DNA from 4 places in the Vibrio sp. Vb0667 genome. Region 4 is predicted to be linked to each of the others. Evidence: predicted binding sites of a transcription regulator. Region 4 holds the regulator's gene; each other region holds the start of a gene.
What was found. The regulator CRP, encoded in region 4, controls carbon source genes, mostly activating them, when cyclic AMP is high. The targets are predictions, from matches to a motif close to TGTGANNNNNNTCACA.
Positions count from the first base shown of each region.

Region 1: R8269_RS00285 (NupC/NupG family nucleoside CNT transporter) is a predicted target of CRP. The motif match lies at 1,798-1,813, and genes of this name have one in related genera.
Region 2: udp (uridine phosphorylase) is a predicted target of CRP. The motif match lies at 2,504-2,519, and genes of this name have one in related genera.
Region 3: cytR (DNA-binding transcriptional regulator CytR) is a predicted target of CRP. The motif match lies at 1,846-1,861, and genes of this name have one in related genera.

Region 1 covers NZ_JAWPOL010000001.1:59,063-63,265, forward strand. Annotated here, with positions in the region: gene R8269_RS00270 (tryptophanase) at 1-519, shown strand, start outside; gene R8269_RS00275 (DUF2913 family protein) at 598-1,209, opposite strand; tRNA gene R8269_RS00280 (tRNA-Leu) at 1,242-1,325, opposite strand; gene R8269_RS00285 (NupC/NupG family nucleoside CNT transporter) at 1,885-3,093, shown strand; gene R8269_RS00290 (DUF3541 domain-containing protein) at 3,148-4,203, opposite strand, start outside.
Region 2 covers NZ_JAWPOL010000005.1:161,020-165,222, reverse strand. Annotated here, with positions in the region: gene R8269_RS08760 (zinc/cadmium/mercury/lead-transporting ATPase) at 1-2,300, shown strand, start outside; gene udp (uridine phosphorylase) at 2,615-3,373, shown strand; gene R8269_RS08750 (DUF1887 family protein) at 3,531-4,203, opposite strand, start outside.
Region 3 covers NZ_JAWPOL010000008.1:77,700-81,902, forward strand. Annotated here, with positions in the region: gene priA (primosomal protein N') at 1-1,811, shown strand, start outside; gene cytR (DNA-binding transcriptional regulator CytR) at 2,114-3,142, shown strand; gene ftsN (cell division protein FtsN) at 3,368-3,916, shown strand; gene hslV (ATP-dependent protease subunit HslV) at 4,032-4,203, shown strand, end outside.
Region 4 covers NZ_JAWPOL010000026.1:35,240-39,442, forward strand. Annotated here, with positions in the region: gene astD (succinylglutamate-semialdehyde dehydrogenase) at 1-665, shown strand, start outside; gene R8269_RS18640 (DUF1338 domain-containing protein) at 914-1,705, shown strand; gene crp (cAMP-activated global transcriptional regulator CRP) at 1,842-2,474, opposite strand; gene R8269_RS18650 (phosphoribulokinase) at 2,715-3,584, opposite strand; gene R8269_RS18655 (YheU family protein) at 3,728-3,940, opposite strand; gene R8269_RS18660 (hydrolase) at 3,974-4,203, opposite strand, start outside.

The DNA.
Region 1 (4,203 bases), on a different contig from region 4:
GAAGGATTTGTAACATACGGCGGCATGGCTGGGCGTGATATGGAAGCGCTCGCTCGCGGTTTGTATGAAGCCGCGGATGAGGATTTTCTTCACTATAGAATTAGCCAAGTTCAATACTTAGGTGAGCGCTTACGTGAAGGCGGTATTCCGATTCAATACCCAACGGGTGGTCATGCGGTGTTTGTGGATGCCGCTAAGATTTTGCCACATATTCCAGCGGATCAGTTTCCTGCGCAGGTATTGTGTAATGCTTTGTACTTGGAAGCGGGTATTCGAGCAGTAGAGATAGGATCGTTGCTGCTTGGTCGAGATCCGGAAACGGGTAAACAAAAAGCGTCAGAGCTTGAGTTGATGCGTTTGACCATTCCACGTCGTGTCTACACAAACGATCATATGGATTACATTGCGGATGCGATTATCGAACTGAAAAATCGTGCACATGAGTTAAAAGGGCTCACTTTCGAGTACGAGCCACCAGTGCTGCGCCACTTTACTGCTCGATTTAAAGAGATCGATTAACTCAAGTTTAAATCTAGATAAGCAAAAGGCCGCGAGTTTCACGGCCTTTTTCGATTCGTTTATTTCTTAGCGTTACAGTTACGCTAACTCTAATGTGATGCGAACGAACTGGTCGTCTTGATACTGCACTTCATAATTGAAGGTACCACTGGCGTAAATGCTGCCAAGGAAAAGTGAGCGTTGACTCATTGGTCCGCGGAACAGCATCGAAATAGGAGCGATTAGGGCGTTATTATCATCGAAGTGCTGATTTAAGTTCTCAGAAAGCACACACAGCAAACAGCCGTGTTGGTCGTGAGATAAGTCGACGTCTTCCGGTCGCGATAATAACACGGTAGTCCCCAGTTTCTTCTCAATCTCGTTGATCAGCAGCAAGTAGCTATCTAGATCGGGTTGAGGGTTGCTGGGTTTGTCTGCACCGACGCAGCGCTCGAGTAATACTTCCAGATTTCCGTTCTCACCTTTTGCCTGCTGAGTCAAAGACTTTAACGGCTTTTTAATCAGCTTATAGCGATTACTCTTCAGTTTTGGTTTCAGCCATTTCTGAAGTAAGTCATTACGTTCTTTAAGGGAGAGGCCATGCGAGGACGCGTGAATTTTAAAGTGCAGGTGTAATAAAGCGTGAACCGCAAGCTCACTCAGAAGTTGATTAGCATCTGTAGACTGTCTTGCCTGCTTAGAACTTTGCATTACACTCGAACAAAATTAGGGAAGAAGGATAATGGTGCCGAGAGAGGGACTCGAACCCTCACACCAAAGGCACTAGCACCTCATGCTAGCGTGTCTACCAATTTCACCATCTCGGCATCATGATGCTCTGAATACTCAGAGGCCTCGAAAGAAGCAACGCGAATTATAACCAAAATCCACCTGTTGGCGAGAGCAAAATGACGAATTTTGGCTCTTTCGAGTTTGATTGCATATTTATTGGTCACTTTTATGTTTTTTACCATCAACGCCTATCCTCATTTCCTTACTTTTACTAATGGTATGACGATAAAAGAGTGCTTTTGCCTAAATTTTGAACGCTTGAACGTTTGCGTAAATAAATGTGATGAATATCTCTTTTTGTTGGCTATACTTGCGTCCCGTTTAAGCGGGAATTAGGGTTTAGTTGTTCAGGACCCTTACCCATACAAGCCGTCACATGGAGCAGGCCAAGCAACATGCTCGCCAGCAGTGAATGACCCCACGGACCGGACCAGCTACGTTCAATTGCTTGTATAAGGTAAAAATAAGATGTCGAACTATTCGTTCTGTCTACATTCTGGATCTAAAAGTGAGTTATCACTCGCTGCGTTGTCCCTTTCTTCTGCCAATTCCTTTGGCTCTTTTTTCTTTTTCAACGTTTAGTAGGTCCAGCTCATGAGTGTTCTATTTAGTCTATTTGGTATTGTTGCACTGCTAGGTTGTGCTTTCCTACTTTCTGAGGGTCGTTCTTCCATTAATTGGAAAACTGTATCTCGCGCCTTGATGCTACAAATGGGGTTTGCTGCGTTAGTGCTCTATTTCCCGTTGGGTCAAGCGGCGCTGGCGAGTTTAAGTAATGGTGTCGCGGGGCTACTCAGCTTTGCTGATGAAGGGATTAAATTCCTCTTTGGTGACCTCGCTTCTTCTGGCTTTATCTTCGCTATTCGTGTCCTTCCTATCATCATCTTCTTCAGTGCTCTTATCTCCGCCCTTTACTATTTGGGCATTATGCAAAAAGTGATTCAATTTATTGGCGGCGCTATCCAGAAGTTCTTGGGTACGAGTAAAGCAGAGTCTTTGGTTGCAACAGGGAACATTTTCTTATCTCAAGGCGAGTCACCACTTCTTATTCGTCCATTTCTTTCTAACATGACTCGCTCTGAACTGTTTGCTGTGATGGCTGGTGGTATGGCTTCAGTGGCGGGCAGTGTGCTTGGTGGTTATGCTGGTTTGGGGGTCGACCTCAAATACTTGATCGCGGCAAGCTTTATGGCAGCGCCAGGTAGTTTGATGATGGCAAAAATTATCGTTCCTGAGCGTCAAACGCCAAGCGATTACAACAATATTGAGCTAGATAAATCAGAAGAAAGCAACGTAATTGATGCGCTAGCAAGCGGTGCTATGGGCGGTATGAAAGTTGCTGTTGCTGTTGGTACCATGCTTATCGCTTTCGTGAGTGTTATCGCGATGGTGAACACGGGGCTAGAAAACTTGGGTGAGATACTTGGTTTCTCTGGCGTAACGCTACAAGCGATTTTTGGTTATTTGTTTGCACCTCTCGCATGGTTGATTGGTGTGCCAAGCCACGAAATCCTAGCTGCGGGTTCATACATTGGTCAGAAAGTGGTGATGAATGAGTTTGTTGCGTTTATCGATTTTGTGCAGCACAAAGCGACACTGTCTGAGCATACTCAAATTATTATCACTTTTGCGTTGTGTGGTTTTGCGAACATTGGCTCAATTGCGATTCAGTTGGGTTCTATCGGCGTGATGGCACCTGAGCGCCGCAAAGATGTTGCAAGTCTAGGCCTAAAAGCGGTTGCTGCTGGTACACTCGCTAACCTGATGAGTGCGTGCTTAGCGGGCATTTTTATCTCTCTCTAATTTAGATTGAAGATACACACTAAAAACCCGCCTAAATGGCGGGTTTTGTTATTTCTAAGGCTTGGGCATTAAGCCGTAAGGTATCGATTTAAAAGCCTCTGGGTGCTCTTGATAAGTTGGCGCTTTATGTACCCCTTTCCAATCGAGCAGCATGATGGCTAGCACGTTACGGTGTTCGCCGTACTTGAGATCAAAGTTACCGTCGACCGACGGAATCATCCCTTTTTCTGCGTTGATTGCGTGACGAATGGCTTGGCGGGTTTTCTTTACGACCGGATCATGGTCCAAGCCTGCTAACAAAAACGAAATGCCGACTTCCGCAATCACGTCTTCTTTGGCGCGCAGTAGGATAGTGTCGATATTGTTGCGAAAGTAATCATAAATCCATTGGTGTTTCTTCTCGCTTACTCGCTCCTGATAATACTGTGAATCGGCAAAGATGATGTGCGTCATCCCATAGAGTTTGTTCCAATACTGCTGAGCTGAAAGCATCTTATCTTTATCGTCGGGGTAGGTGTCACGGAAGGTTTGAGTGAATTCCTCGACCACATCTTGCTCTCCTAACTGACGAAGCCAGTAGACTTGGTTTGCAAGCTGAGCTGCCCATGCTTCTATCATCTCTTTGTCCGTAACGTAACGCGAGAAATCGTAGCGCCTAATAATTTTTCTCAGCGTTTTGTCTTGTTTATGCTTTAGGCCGTATTCGTTTGCTCTTGCCATTGCGCCAAGCAAATCCACACCAAGATAAAGGTACTCAGGATGGTGTTTAGTCACGGTATAGCGTCGCTGCCCTCGTTCGGTTTCTTTCTCTTGATACGTGGTCAGCCTTTGAGATGAATAGAGAATGATGTCTTCTGGTTCAACAACTTCATTAGCAAATTGGTTTAACCGGCTGGCTACTTGTGCCATGTCGGTCCAAATGGCAGCGTGATATTTCTCATCTAATGTTTGGCGGTACATGCGTAAGCCAAAATGGCCCTCTTTAAACGCCGGGAAAGTGAACAGTTCCTGTTCGTAGGTACTACGAATCAACTGCGCTGATTGAGTATTATCGAGAAGCGGTACCTCTTCCTGTGATGCCTGAGCTGCAAAGGTAAGTGAGCAAGAGAG
Region 2 (4,203 bases), on a different contig from region 4:
CAAAACATCAAGGTTGCCAATCTAGCAAAATCAAAACTGCGGTGCCGCTTGGTGCAAGCGAGTCATGCTGTGCGCCAGTAAAATCTTCGCTCAATATCTCTCAGGCCAGTGTTGATGTTTCTGAAAGCTCTTGCTGTAGTGGAGGAGGCTGCAGCGTTGACACAGGCGAGGAAGACGATCCCACAAGGGAGAGTAATTCCTCCGTTCGGAACGCTTGGCTTGTGTCAGGTATGGATTGCCCATCTTGTGCGCAAAAGCTTGAGAAAGCCATTACGTCTTTACAAGGCGTCAGCCAAGCCAAGGTTTTGTTTGCAACAGAAAAACTGGTCGTCGATTTTGATGGTCTAGAGCTGATAGCTACGATAGAGCAGACAGCCCAAAAAACGGGTTTCCCGCTCTCTTCACTTGATGCTCCAAAACCAAGCACTACAAAGAAAGGCTGGCTTGGCGTCATAAGAGACAACATCCAAATTCTCTCGATTGCTGGTGCAATGGCTACTGCGGCAGTAATTTCTAAGATCGACCCTCAAATAAGCGCTTGGTTATTCACTTTGACGTGTTTACTTGGTTTATACCCAATCGCGCTCAAAGCATTTAAGTTGGCGCGTAGCGGTACGCCTTTTGCGATTGAAACGTTAATGAGTGTAGCGGCGCTCGGCGCTTTATATTTAGGTGAAACCGCCGAAGCCGCAATGGTGTTATTGCTTTTCCTTATTGGTGAAAAGTTAGAAGCATATGCATCATCTCGCGCGCGAAGCGGTGTCCAGGCGTTAATGGACTTAGTCCCAGAAAATTCAATTTTAATTATTGATGGTGAACGCAAAGAAGTACCAGCTGCGCAGCTTAAACCAGGGGATATCATAGAAGTCGCACCCGGAGGTCGTTTGCCTGCCGACGGTGTTTTGCAAGATGCGCTTGCGAGTTTTGACGAAAGTGCGTTAACGGGAGAATCTGTTCCCGTTGAACATCAAACCGGTGGCAAAGTGATGGCCGGGGCTGTGGTTGTCGATAAAGTGGTTCGTTTACAGGTGACTTCCCGTCAGGGCGAGAATGCGATAGATCGAATTCTTCATTTGATTGAAGAAGCAGAATCCCGTAAGGCACCATTAGAACGCTTTCTTGATAAATTTAGCCGTTGGTATACGCCACTAATGATGTTGGTGTCTCTGATGGTTATCGTTACGCCGCCATTACTATTTGCCCAACCGTGGGAAACGTGGATCTATCGAGGACTCGCCCTGCTGTTGATTGCTTGTCCATGTGCATTAGTCATTTCAACGCCTGCGGCGATCACTTCTGGCTTGGCGGCAGCGGCTAAGCGGGGCGCATTGATCAAAGGTGGAGCGGCGCTTGAGTTGCTTGGCAAGGTTGAGTCTGTCGCATTTGATAAAACTGGGACACTGACGCAAGGTAAACCAGAAGTGACCGACGTCTTTGCTTTTGATATGGATGAAGACAAGTTACTTAGCCTAACTGCGTCAATCGAGGTTGGTTCAAGTCATCCTCTAGCGGTTTCTTTAGTTACCAAAGTGCAAGAGCAGGGGCTTACTATTCCTGAAGCGTTGGATAAAACCGCGCAAGTAGGCTCTGGTGTCACTGGTTACGTCGATGGAAAAATGGTCCAAGTGGTCACGCCTTCAAAGGCAGACTTTCCACTTTCTCAAGAAGCCAAAGAGCAAGTGGTTACGTTGGAACAACAAGGTAAAACGGTTGTCATTGTTCGTTACGATGACGAGGTCATTGGCGTGATCGCATGGCAAGATACATTGCGCTCAGATGCCCAGCAAGCCATCGCAATGTTGAAGGAACTTGGGGTCACGTCGGTGATGCTAACGGGTGACAACCCGAGAAGTGCAGAAGCAATGGCAAATAGAATAGGCTTGGATTATAAAGCGAGTTTGTTACCTGCAGACAAGGTGCATTACGTCGAGAAACTATCACAACAACATACCGTTGCGATGGTGGGAGACGGTATCAATGATGCTCCAGCCATGAAAGCTTCGAGCATTGGTATTGCGATGGGAGGCGGTACGGATGTTGCGCTCGAGACTGCTGATGCGGCGTTAACACACAACCGGTTGATTGAGCTACCTGCCATGATAGAACTGTCGCGTGCGACGCTAAGTAACATTCGTCAGAATGTCGCGTTAGCGCTAGGTTTGAAAGGTGTATTCTTAGTGACAAGTTTACTTGGGGTTACTGGGTTGTGGGTTGCAGTATTAGCTGACAGTGGTGCAACAGCACTGGTGACATTGAATGCGTTGAGATTACTTCGTTTTGAGTCCAAACAGATCAAATAACTGACCTAACCAATGATCCCACTCATTAATAGCCCGAGGCATTCGTGTATCGGGCTTTTTTTAACCGTATTCACCTGATGCGATCAGACGTTTTTCTCGTCCTTGAAATCACGCATTGCTATGCAACAAAATGATTTAACGCCCCTTAAAGTGTGATCAATACCAGTTTTGTTTGAAATTTCATTTTCATTACATTTTGTCATTGTGATTGTGATCACTCTATGTTGGTGAAAGGTTCGCTACAGTGCATCTGTACCCAATAACTGATTAATGAGCTTATTGTTCATAAAATAAGCCACAATAAGGAGCGACTTATGTCTCAAGCTGTATTCCATTTAGGTGTTACTGAAGCTGATCTTAATGGTGCGACTCTAGCGATCATTCCTGGTGACCCAGCGCGTGTTCAAAAAATCGCAGAACAAATGGAAAATCCAGTATTTCTAGCAAGCCATCGTGAATACACGCTATACCGTGCAGAGCTAGACGGTAAACCTGTTGTGGTTTGTTCTACAGGTATTGGTGGTCCTTCTACCTCTATCGCAGTTGAGGAATTGGCACAGCTTGGTGTTCGCACTTTCCTACGTGTTGGTACAACGGGTGCAATTCAACCGCATGTAAACGTGGGTGACATGATCGTAACGACGGGGTCAGTTCGTCTTGACGGTGCGAGCCTACACTTTGCTCCTATGGAATTCCCAGCAGTTGCTGACTTTGAAGTAGCAACCGCAATGAAAGCAGCGGTAGAAGAGTCTGGCGCTACAGTTCACATGGGTGTGACTGCATCAAGCGACACGTTCTACCCTGGTCAAGAACGTTACGATACGTTCTCTGGTCGTGTTGTTAAGCGTTTCCAAGGCTCTATGCAAGAATGGCAAGACATGGGCGTACTTAACTTCGAGATGGAGTCTGCAACACTGCTAACAATGTGTGCGAGCTCTGGTTTAAAAGCGGGTTGTGTGGCTGGTGTTATCATCAACCGTACACAAAAAGAGATTCCAGATCATTCAACTCTGAAAGAAACGGAAGCGCGTTCAATTAAAGTGGTTGTAGAAGCAGCGCGTAAAATGCTTTAAGCCGCTATAGTTGGCATTTAAACAAACAGAAAAAACCAGAGGCTAACCTCTGGTTTTTTTCTACTTATAGAAAGGCGTACAGCTAAAATTTAGGTATAAAAAAAGCAGCATTAATGCTGCTTTTTATCGTTGTGAATTTTAGCTTTTCTTAATGGCACTAGATCTCGTCTGAACCGCCCGCGTCTTTAAACCAAGCCGTTAAGTGCGTTCTTAAATCTTTAAGCTCATCGGGGCCAATCAGGGCTAGCCCTAAGTCTTCAGCACGAGTAATGTCATTGTGACGAAGAGGACGGAAGCTCACCAACATTGCGCGCGCTTGTAAGCCACCTAATAGATCGCGAAGCGATTCTAACTTATATAAAGTATCGTCGCCGTCATCTCTCATGCCTTTGGTTTTGCACTCGATGATGTGCAGCTTGTTGTTTACAACTGTTGCGACATCTAACTCATTGCGTACTTCACTTTCACCAAGTTTGCGATAAACCTGAACATTTAACGATCGATCTTGAATCGTCGGCATGGTGTCTTGGATTTGCTTCACGGTGCTGTGAACCAAAGTTTCTAACCACTCACCGTTTGAAAAGCGTCGAGCATCTTCATCTGCAAACGTTAAAACGCCATTCTCATAGGTGGCGATTTCTGCTTCTACTAAATCTGAAAGCAACATGTTGAGCTCACGGTAGCCCTGCTGTTTTTCGGAGAGCTCGACATCAAGCTTTTGTTCTTTGCGGCATGTGGTTGCAAGGTAATTAAGTGTTGCTAGACCTGGCCCAAGTTCAAGCGCATTTGAGGCCCATCGTTCACCAAGTTCATACAATTTTTTATCAAGA
Region 3 (4,203 bases), on a different contig from region 4:
GGCTTGATCGTCGAGCGGTCAAACAACAGAAGGTCTTGCAAATGTTGGTTAACGGCGCTTTGCCTCACCAGGAATTTGTCGACCAAGAGATAGCCTCAACAGTACTAAAGTCTTTAGAAGAGAAAGGCTGGATTGAACGTATCGAGAAGAAGCCTGTAATCACCCAGTGGGGACAGCACGTTGAATGCGACGTCGAAAAGCCAAAGCTCAACCACGAACAAGCGCTGGCTATTGCGAGTGTAAATAGCCAAACAGGTTTTGCCTCCTATTTATTAGAAGGCGTCACGGGCTCAGGTAAGACAGAAGTGTACCTCAACCTTATCAAGCCAGTTTTAGAGCAAGGGAAACAAGCCTTGGTTTTAATACCAGAGATTGGCTTAACGCCCCAAACCATCAACCGCTTTAAACGCCGTTTTAATGTGCCAGTTGACGTCATCCACTCCGGGTTAAACGAGACGGAGCGTCTGAATGCGTGGCTTTCTGCACGCGACAAAGCGGCCGGAATCATTATCGGCACACGCTCTGCCCTACTCGCGCCTTTTGCTGATCTCGGGATTATCATTGTGGACGAGGAACATGACACCTCTTACAAACAGCAAGATAGCTTGCGTTATCATGCACGCGATGTTGCTGTAATGCGCGCTCATAAAGAACAAGTTCCGATTGTTCTGGGCTCAGCCACACCTGCACTGGAGACATTGCACAATGCCTTGTCAGGCAAATATCACCATTTAACACTAACCCAACGAGCTGGCTCTGCCGTGCCAACCACTAATAAAGTGTTAGATGTAAAAGGTCAGTATTTAGAAAGTGGCTTATCTGCCCAACTGATTGCCGAGATGCGCAAGCATTTAAAAGCGGGCAATCAAGTAATGTTGTTTCTTAACCGTCGAGGCTTTTCGCCCGCTTTGATGTGCCATGAATGCGGTTGGATTGCAGAATGTAAACGCTGTGATGCGTACTATACGTTCCACCATTACAGCAACGAAATACGCTGCCATCACTGCGGCTCACAACAACCGGTGATTCATCAATGTCAGGGGTGTGGTTCAACCCAATTGGTTACCGTCGGCGTAGGAACGGAACAACTCGAACAACAATTGGCTCAGTTATTTCCAGAATACAACGCCATTCGCATCGACAGAGACAGCACACGTCGCAAAGGTAGTTTGGAAGACGCCCTTGAATCGATTCGTAAAGGTGAACATCAAATTCTGATTGGCACCCAAATGCTAGCTAAGGGGCACCATTTTCCAAATGTAACGCTCGTTGCTCTTTTGGATGTTGATGGCTCTCTCTATAGTAGTGACTTCCGCGCTTCCGAGCGACTAGCGCAGTTGTTTATTCAAGTCGCAGGTCGTGCCGGCCGCGCAAGTAAACCTGGCGAGGTTATCCTACAAACCCACCATCCTGAGCACAGCTTGCTGCAGGCCCTGCTTCAAAAAGACTATCGCCACTTTGCTATGACTGCTCTGGAAGAACGCAAATTGGCTCAGCTTCCGCCTTATAGTTTCTTGACTCTGTTTAAAGCAGAGGCGAACCAAAGTGAGGTAGTTGAAGACTTCCTGCGTCAGGTTCGCTTTACGTTAGAGTCACACCCTCTGTTCGATGATTCCTGCATGGTGTTAGGCCCTACTCCTTCACCTTTGGCCAAGCGGGCTGGTAAATACCGTTGGCAACTATTACTGCAAACTCAGCATCGTTCATTGATGCAAAAGTTATTAACCAGTGCCAAACCTGCTATTGAGTTGTTGCCAAATGCTAAGAAAGTACGCTGGAATTTAGACATAGAACCACAAGATCTCAGCTAGCAAACGTTTAACTATGTAATGAATTACCATTTAATGTGACTAGAATCACACCAAGATTACAATTTTTGTTAAACAGACCGTAACTTTCACTTTAGAAATGAATAGACTATCCAAATTAGAAAAGTCTAAAGTGACTTGTTTGCACAGGCTTAGATTAAACAATGACTATTCCCACAAATTGATATCGCGGTGAAGAATCCATTTTCCCACTCGTTAACACGAACTGAGCGAAGAGCAAATACAGCTCTAACTCGGTTTGATTACTCTGATTTCAAACCGGAATAACGTCATCTTGGCAAAAAATAAATGAGAGGTTAAAAACTATGGCGACAATGAAGGATGTTGCCCAGCTTGCGGGAGTGTCTACGGCTACGGTATCTCGAGCCTTAATGAATCCAGAGAAGGTCTCTTCTTCTACAAGAAAGAGAGTAGAAGATGCCGTACTTGAAGCGGGTTATTCTCCAAACTCATTGGCGCGTAACTTACGTAGAAACGAATCAAAAACCATTGTTACTATCGTTCCCGACATCTGTGATCCTTATTTTTCTGAAATTATTCGCGGTATTGAAGATGCAGCCATGGAACATGGCTATCTAGTCCTGCTGGGCGATAGCGGACAACAGAAGAAACGCGAAAGCTCTTTCGTTAACCTCGTATTTACTAAGCAGGCAGATGGAATGCTACTGCTTGGTACAGATCTACCATTCGATGTCAGTAAGCCAGAGCAAAAGAACTTACCTCCGATGGTAATGGCGTGTGAATTTGCGCCAGAGCTCGAGCTTCCGACAGTACATATTGATAACCTGACCTCAGCATTTGAAGCGGTGAATTACCTGACCCAATTAGGTCATAAACGCATTGCTCAAATCTCTGGACCAGATACAGCAATATTGTGTCAGTTCCGCCAGCAAGGCTACCAACAAGCCCTGCGCCGTGCCGGCATCAATAAAGATCCACAATATAGTGTCATTACTGAGTTCTCTTTTGATGGCGGAGCAAAAGCCGTTCGTAAACTGCTCGAATTGCCAGAACCACCAACGGCTATTTTCTGTCACTGTGACACAATGGCCATCGGCGCAATTCAAGAAGCGAAAAAGCTTGGCTTACGAGTACCGCAAGATCTCTCTGTTGTGGGCTTTGATGACATTAACTTCGCTCAGTACTGCGATCCACCGTTGACCACCATCTCTCAACCTCGCTATGAGATTGGTCGACAAGCGATGCTAATGATGCTCGAGATGTTAAAAGGCCACGACGTGCATTCAGGCTCGCGTCTGCTTGAAACTAATCTCGTCATTCGTGGAAGTGCAGCGCCACCACAGCGCCCTTAACCTAAAGATTAGGTATTCATCCCCAAAGCGGTGCTAAGGCGCCGCTTTTTTATTTACCCCTCCTGCTTTTTGTATATCCCCGAATAAATATAAGCGAGAACAGAAACACACTCCTACACTCGGGCGTTGTCGCGCTTTAGCTATCAAGATTCTATCAATAGGGTGTTTTCTCAACTCGTTCTGGATTAACATATTTGCAAGAATCCTTGATGACCAGAAATAACCGTGGCAAATAGAGATTATGTAAGACGGGGGCGAGGCGCCCCAAAAAAGTCGACAAAAAAACAGCCGCCGAGAAGAAAAAAACCTTGGCGCAGTGGCCTGCTCGCTATCTTGCTCGTGGGCGGTTTTGGCTATGGTCTTTACCTTTTGAGTAGCGACCCAGAACCTAAACAACCAGTCGTGAAGCAGCCAACAACCACTGTAAGCAAACCAAAGCCGAAAAAAGACTTGCCGCCACCACCAGAAGAAAAATGGGAATATGTTGAGTCACTACCGAAACGTGAAGTTGAAGTTGTGGCTAAAGAAATTGAAGTTTCTAAAATTCCTTACATCATGCAGTGTGGCGCGTACAAAACCCAGGCACAAGCCGAAGAGCGTAAGCTTGCAATCGCGTTCCAAGGGATGTCGAGCAAGATTCGTAAGAAAGAAGGCAGTTCATGGTATCGCGTGGTGCTAGGTCCGTATAAGTTCAAACGTGATGCAGAACGTGACCGTCATAAACTGCAACGCGCGAAAATCGAGCCGTGTGCGATTTGGAAAGAAAATCTTTAAACTCAGGCCCTAGGAGCTAAGATCCTAGGGCCTTTCTTTTTGCCCCCTTGAATCCCCATTTCTCCTCCCCCATATACTGAATTAAATCCAAAGAGAAATAATCAAGAGGTCGACTGTGACTACCATTGTATCTGTACGTCGAAATAATAAAGTCGTCATCGCGGGTGATGGCCAAGTATCTCTAGGCAATACCGTAATGAAAGGTAATGCGCGCAAAGTTCGCCGCCTATACAACAACCAAGTACTAGCGGGCTTTGCCGGCGGTACTGCGGATGCCTTCACCCTTT
Region 4 (4,203 bases):
CCATCATCCAGTCAGCGTTTATCAGTGCTGGGCAGCGTTGTACGTGTGCTCGTCGTTTGTATGTGCCATTGGGTGAAAAAGGCGATGCGCTTATCACTAAGCTCGTCGAAGCGACACGCAATATTCGCGTAGACCAACCATTTGCAGAACCTGCGCCATTTATGGGACCGCAAATTTCGGTCGCGGCAGCCAAGTTTATTCTTGATGCACAAGCTAATCTACAGTCTCTTGGCGGTGAAAGCTTGATTGAAGCGAAAGCAGGAGAGGCGGCGTTTGTTTCTCCTGGCATCATTGATGTAACGAACATTGCTGAGTTACCAGATGAAGAATACTTCGGCCCACTTCTGCAAGTGGTGCGTTACGAAGGGTTAGACAAAGCCGTGGCGCTAGCAAACGATACGCGCTTTGGCTTATCTGCTGGTTTGGTCTCAACCGACGACCAAGAATGGGAATACTTCGTTGACCACATTCGTGCAGGTATCGTGAACCGTAACCGCCAGCTCACTGGTGCAAGTGGTGATGCGCCATTTGGTGGTCCGGGAGCGTCGGGTAACTTGCGCCCAAGCGCTTACTACGCAGCAGATTACTGTGCGTACCCAATGGCATCAATGGAAGGTCAAGAGACTGTCTTGCCTGCAACATTGAGTCCAGGTGTAGCGCTATAAGTTTTAATAATAGAGTCGCAACTATGCATTGCGGCTCACCTTGCCGGCGCATCATTTAGGTATGGGTTGTAGTGATCGTTGGCAGAACACGAAAAGTGAGCAAAGACTCGGAAAAGCGTGTTGACTGACTGGCATTTACCGTCACAGGTTGATGGTTGCTCGTTCATTATTCTGGACAACTTTTGTTGTGAACGAGCAGCCAACTTCCGCTTACCTTTAAACTCTACATCTCGTAACAAGGAGTCGTTATGACGCCCGATGTGTTATTTGAATCGCTATGGCAAGATTACATTCAACGTCTTTGCCCTTCGGCTGCTAAAGTGCATCAGCTGCTTCAAGAAGATGAGCCTCTGATTAATGATCATATAGCTTTACGTACCTTCAATATCGCGCCTCTTGGTATTGAAACTCTAGCTAAGCCATTTGTAGCTATTGGTTACAAGGCGTGTGGTGATTACGTTTTCGAAAGCAAAAAGCTGGTTGCTAAGCACTATGAGCACCCAGATCCGAAGCAACCTAAAGTATTTATTAGTGAGCTAAAAGTTGAAGAGTGCTCGTCTGAGCTACAAGAGATTGTGAAAAATTTGGTGGCACAAGTCGATGCTGACAAGCTGAACGATAGCGCATTCTTACATGGTGGACGCTTGTGGGATTTAAGCTTTGCTGATTACCAAACGTTGGCTAAAGAAAGTGAGTACGCATCTTGGCTTGCGGCGCATGGTTACGGAGCAAACCACTTCACGGTGAGCGTTAACCAGCTCAATGAATATGAAGAAGTGAAGCAGGTAAACGATCATCTGCGTACCGCTGGGTTTACCATTAATGAAAATGGTGGTGAAGTGAAGGGCACTCCTGAGGTGTTGCTAGAGCAGTCATCGACCATGGCAGATAAAGTAGCGGTTCGTTTTAGCGAAGGCACTGAAATTATCCCTGGCGGGTTTTATGAATTTGCTAAGCGCTATCCGATGGAAAATGGTGATTTGTACCCAGGTTTCGTGGCCGCTTCAGCTGACAAAATCTTTGAAAGCACGAATGGCTAAGTTTTAGGGTTAACCTGTTAAGCTTACTCATTAGTGTTCGCTGCACCCTATCTCATTTGGTCATGAGTAAATAAAAAGCCACCAATGTTGCCATTGGTGGCTTTTATAATTTTGTTCGTGTCACTCTAGTTCGAGATTAACGAGTACCGTAAACCACGATGGTTTTACCGTGAGCAGAGATTAGGTTCTGCTCTTCTAGCATCTTCAAGATACGACCTACTGTCTCACGAGAACAGCCAACAATTTGACCGATTTCTTGACGAGTGATCTTGATTTGCATGCCGTCTGGATGAGTCATTGCGTCTGGTTGTTTTGCAAGGTTCAGAAGCGTCTGAGCGATACGACCAGTTACGTCTAGGAACGCCAGGTCACCCACTTTTTGGCTAGTTACTTGAAGACGACGAGCCATCTGCGCAGAAAGACGCATTAGGATGTCTGGGTTTACTTGGATAAGCTGACGGAACTTCTTGAAAGAAATTTCAGCAACTTCACAAGGAGATTTAGCACGAACCCAAGCTGTGCGCTCTTGGTCTTCCTCGAATAGACCAAGTTCACCAATAAAGTCTCCTTGGTTTAGGTAAGAAAGGATCATCTCCTTACCTTCTTCGTCTTTGATAAGAACCGCAACAGAACCTTTAACGATGTAGTACAAAGTTTCTGCCTTTTCGCCCGCGTGAATTAGCGTGCTCTTTGAAGGGTACTTATGAATATGACAGTGTGAAAGAAACCACTCTAATGTTGGGTCGGTTTGAGGTTTACCTAGAACCATAATATCTCACTTCCTCTGCAGGGTACGCTTGCGCTATCCATATTTTAGCTAAGCCTGAATTAGGCCTACTAGAATAAGAGCACTTTTTATATGCTGCAAGCTCTCTTGTGTTTCGGTAAGAAATAGTATCCTTTTTCGAAAACGATTTCTTGATTTTAATCGTGCCATGATTGAGATTTTGTAAGCAAAACTGTGCACATGATCACGGTATGAAAAGTAAACATCTTCGCAGGCAGGTTTTTAGCCAATTTTCCCTGTTTCGATGAGCTGTTGTAGGATAGGCCGAACTATGAGCTCCATTGCAAAGCTCATCTTACCGCCGGGTACGACAATCGTGTTGTGGCGTGACATGAATGAGCCATCAATCATGGCCAGCAGATATGGGAAGTCGACATTCTTGATACCGCGTAGGCGAATCACCACAAAACTCTCATCCAAACTAGGGATGCCTTTTGCATTAAGTGGGTTGGAAGTATCAACGGTCGGTACGCGCTGGAAGTTGATGTGAGTACGAGAAAACTGCGGAGTGATATAGTTGAGGTAATCGTCCATGGATCGCACGATTGAGTCCATTACCGCTTCACGCGAATGGCCGCGATCGCGAGTGTCACGTACGAATTTTTGTATCCACTCTAAGTTCACAATCGGCACCATGCCGATTAAGAAATCCACATGTTGAGCAACATTAACATCGCCATCGACCACGCCACCATGTAACCCTTCATAAAACAGCACGTCGCTGTTTTCGGGTAAGTCTTGCCACGGTGTAAACGTGCCTGGCATTTGATTGTAGGGAACCGCTTCGTCAAACGTGTGCAGATAACGGCGCACGCTGCCAGTGCCGTCATGCCCGAACTTACGGAAAAACTCTTCTAATCCCGGGAAGTCATTAGCTTGTGGGCCAAAGTAGCTAATGTGTCGACCTTGCTCGCGGGCTTTGCGAATTTCGATGTCCATTTCTGGGCGAGTAAAGCGATGGAAGCTATCGCCTTCAACCCATGCGGGTTTAACGTTCATCATATTGAACATTTTACGGAAGGCTTCAGATGTAGTGGTCGTGCCGGCACCGGACGAACCAGTAACCGCAATAATTGGGTGTTTAGCTGACATGACAAACCTTGTCGAAAATTACTTACCTGTAATGTGCAGTAGAGTTACTACTGCACGGTCGATATCCCACTATAGCACGTAACAATACCTTAGCACGTAACAATACCTTGTCATCGAGTGGGATACGGTAAAATGTGAAGGGTCTAAAATTTTGTTTTATGCTGAATATCGACGGTTTCGTGTAGCTCAGAGAACACGATAACCGCTTCACCTTTTTCCAATTGAGCTTTAACTTGATCAATTTTGTCTTGCAAAGAAACCTCGACGGTTCCGTAATCCGTTCCTTCGCGTAAGACGAATTCACGAATTAAGTTTTCCAATGTTTCCGGCGCAATGTCTTGCCATGGAATGATCATAAATACCTCTAACTTTTATGATGAGCGGCTAGTTTACTGCGTTCGTTGCTTGGATACAGCAGAAAGGTAATCTGCGGCGATACTTTCGTAATACGCAGGCAGCGCTTCCTCCAACCAAAACTTAGGTTTTAACGCCGTTCCTGTCAGGAAGCCAACATGGCCGCCGTGCTCAAAGAGACGGTAATCAATGTTATCTGGCAGAACAAACTTCGGGATCACATCGTCGGTCATGAACGGATCGTCTTTGGCATGGATGATCAGTG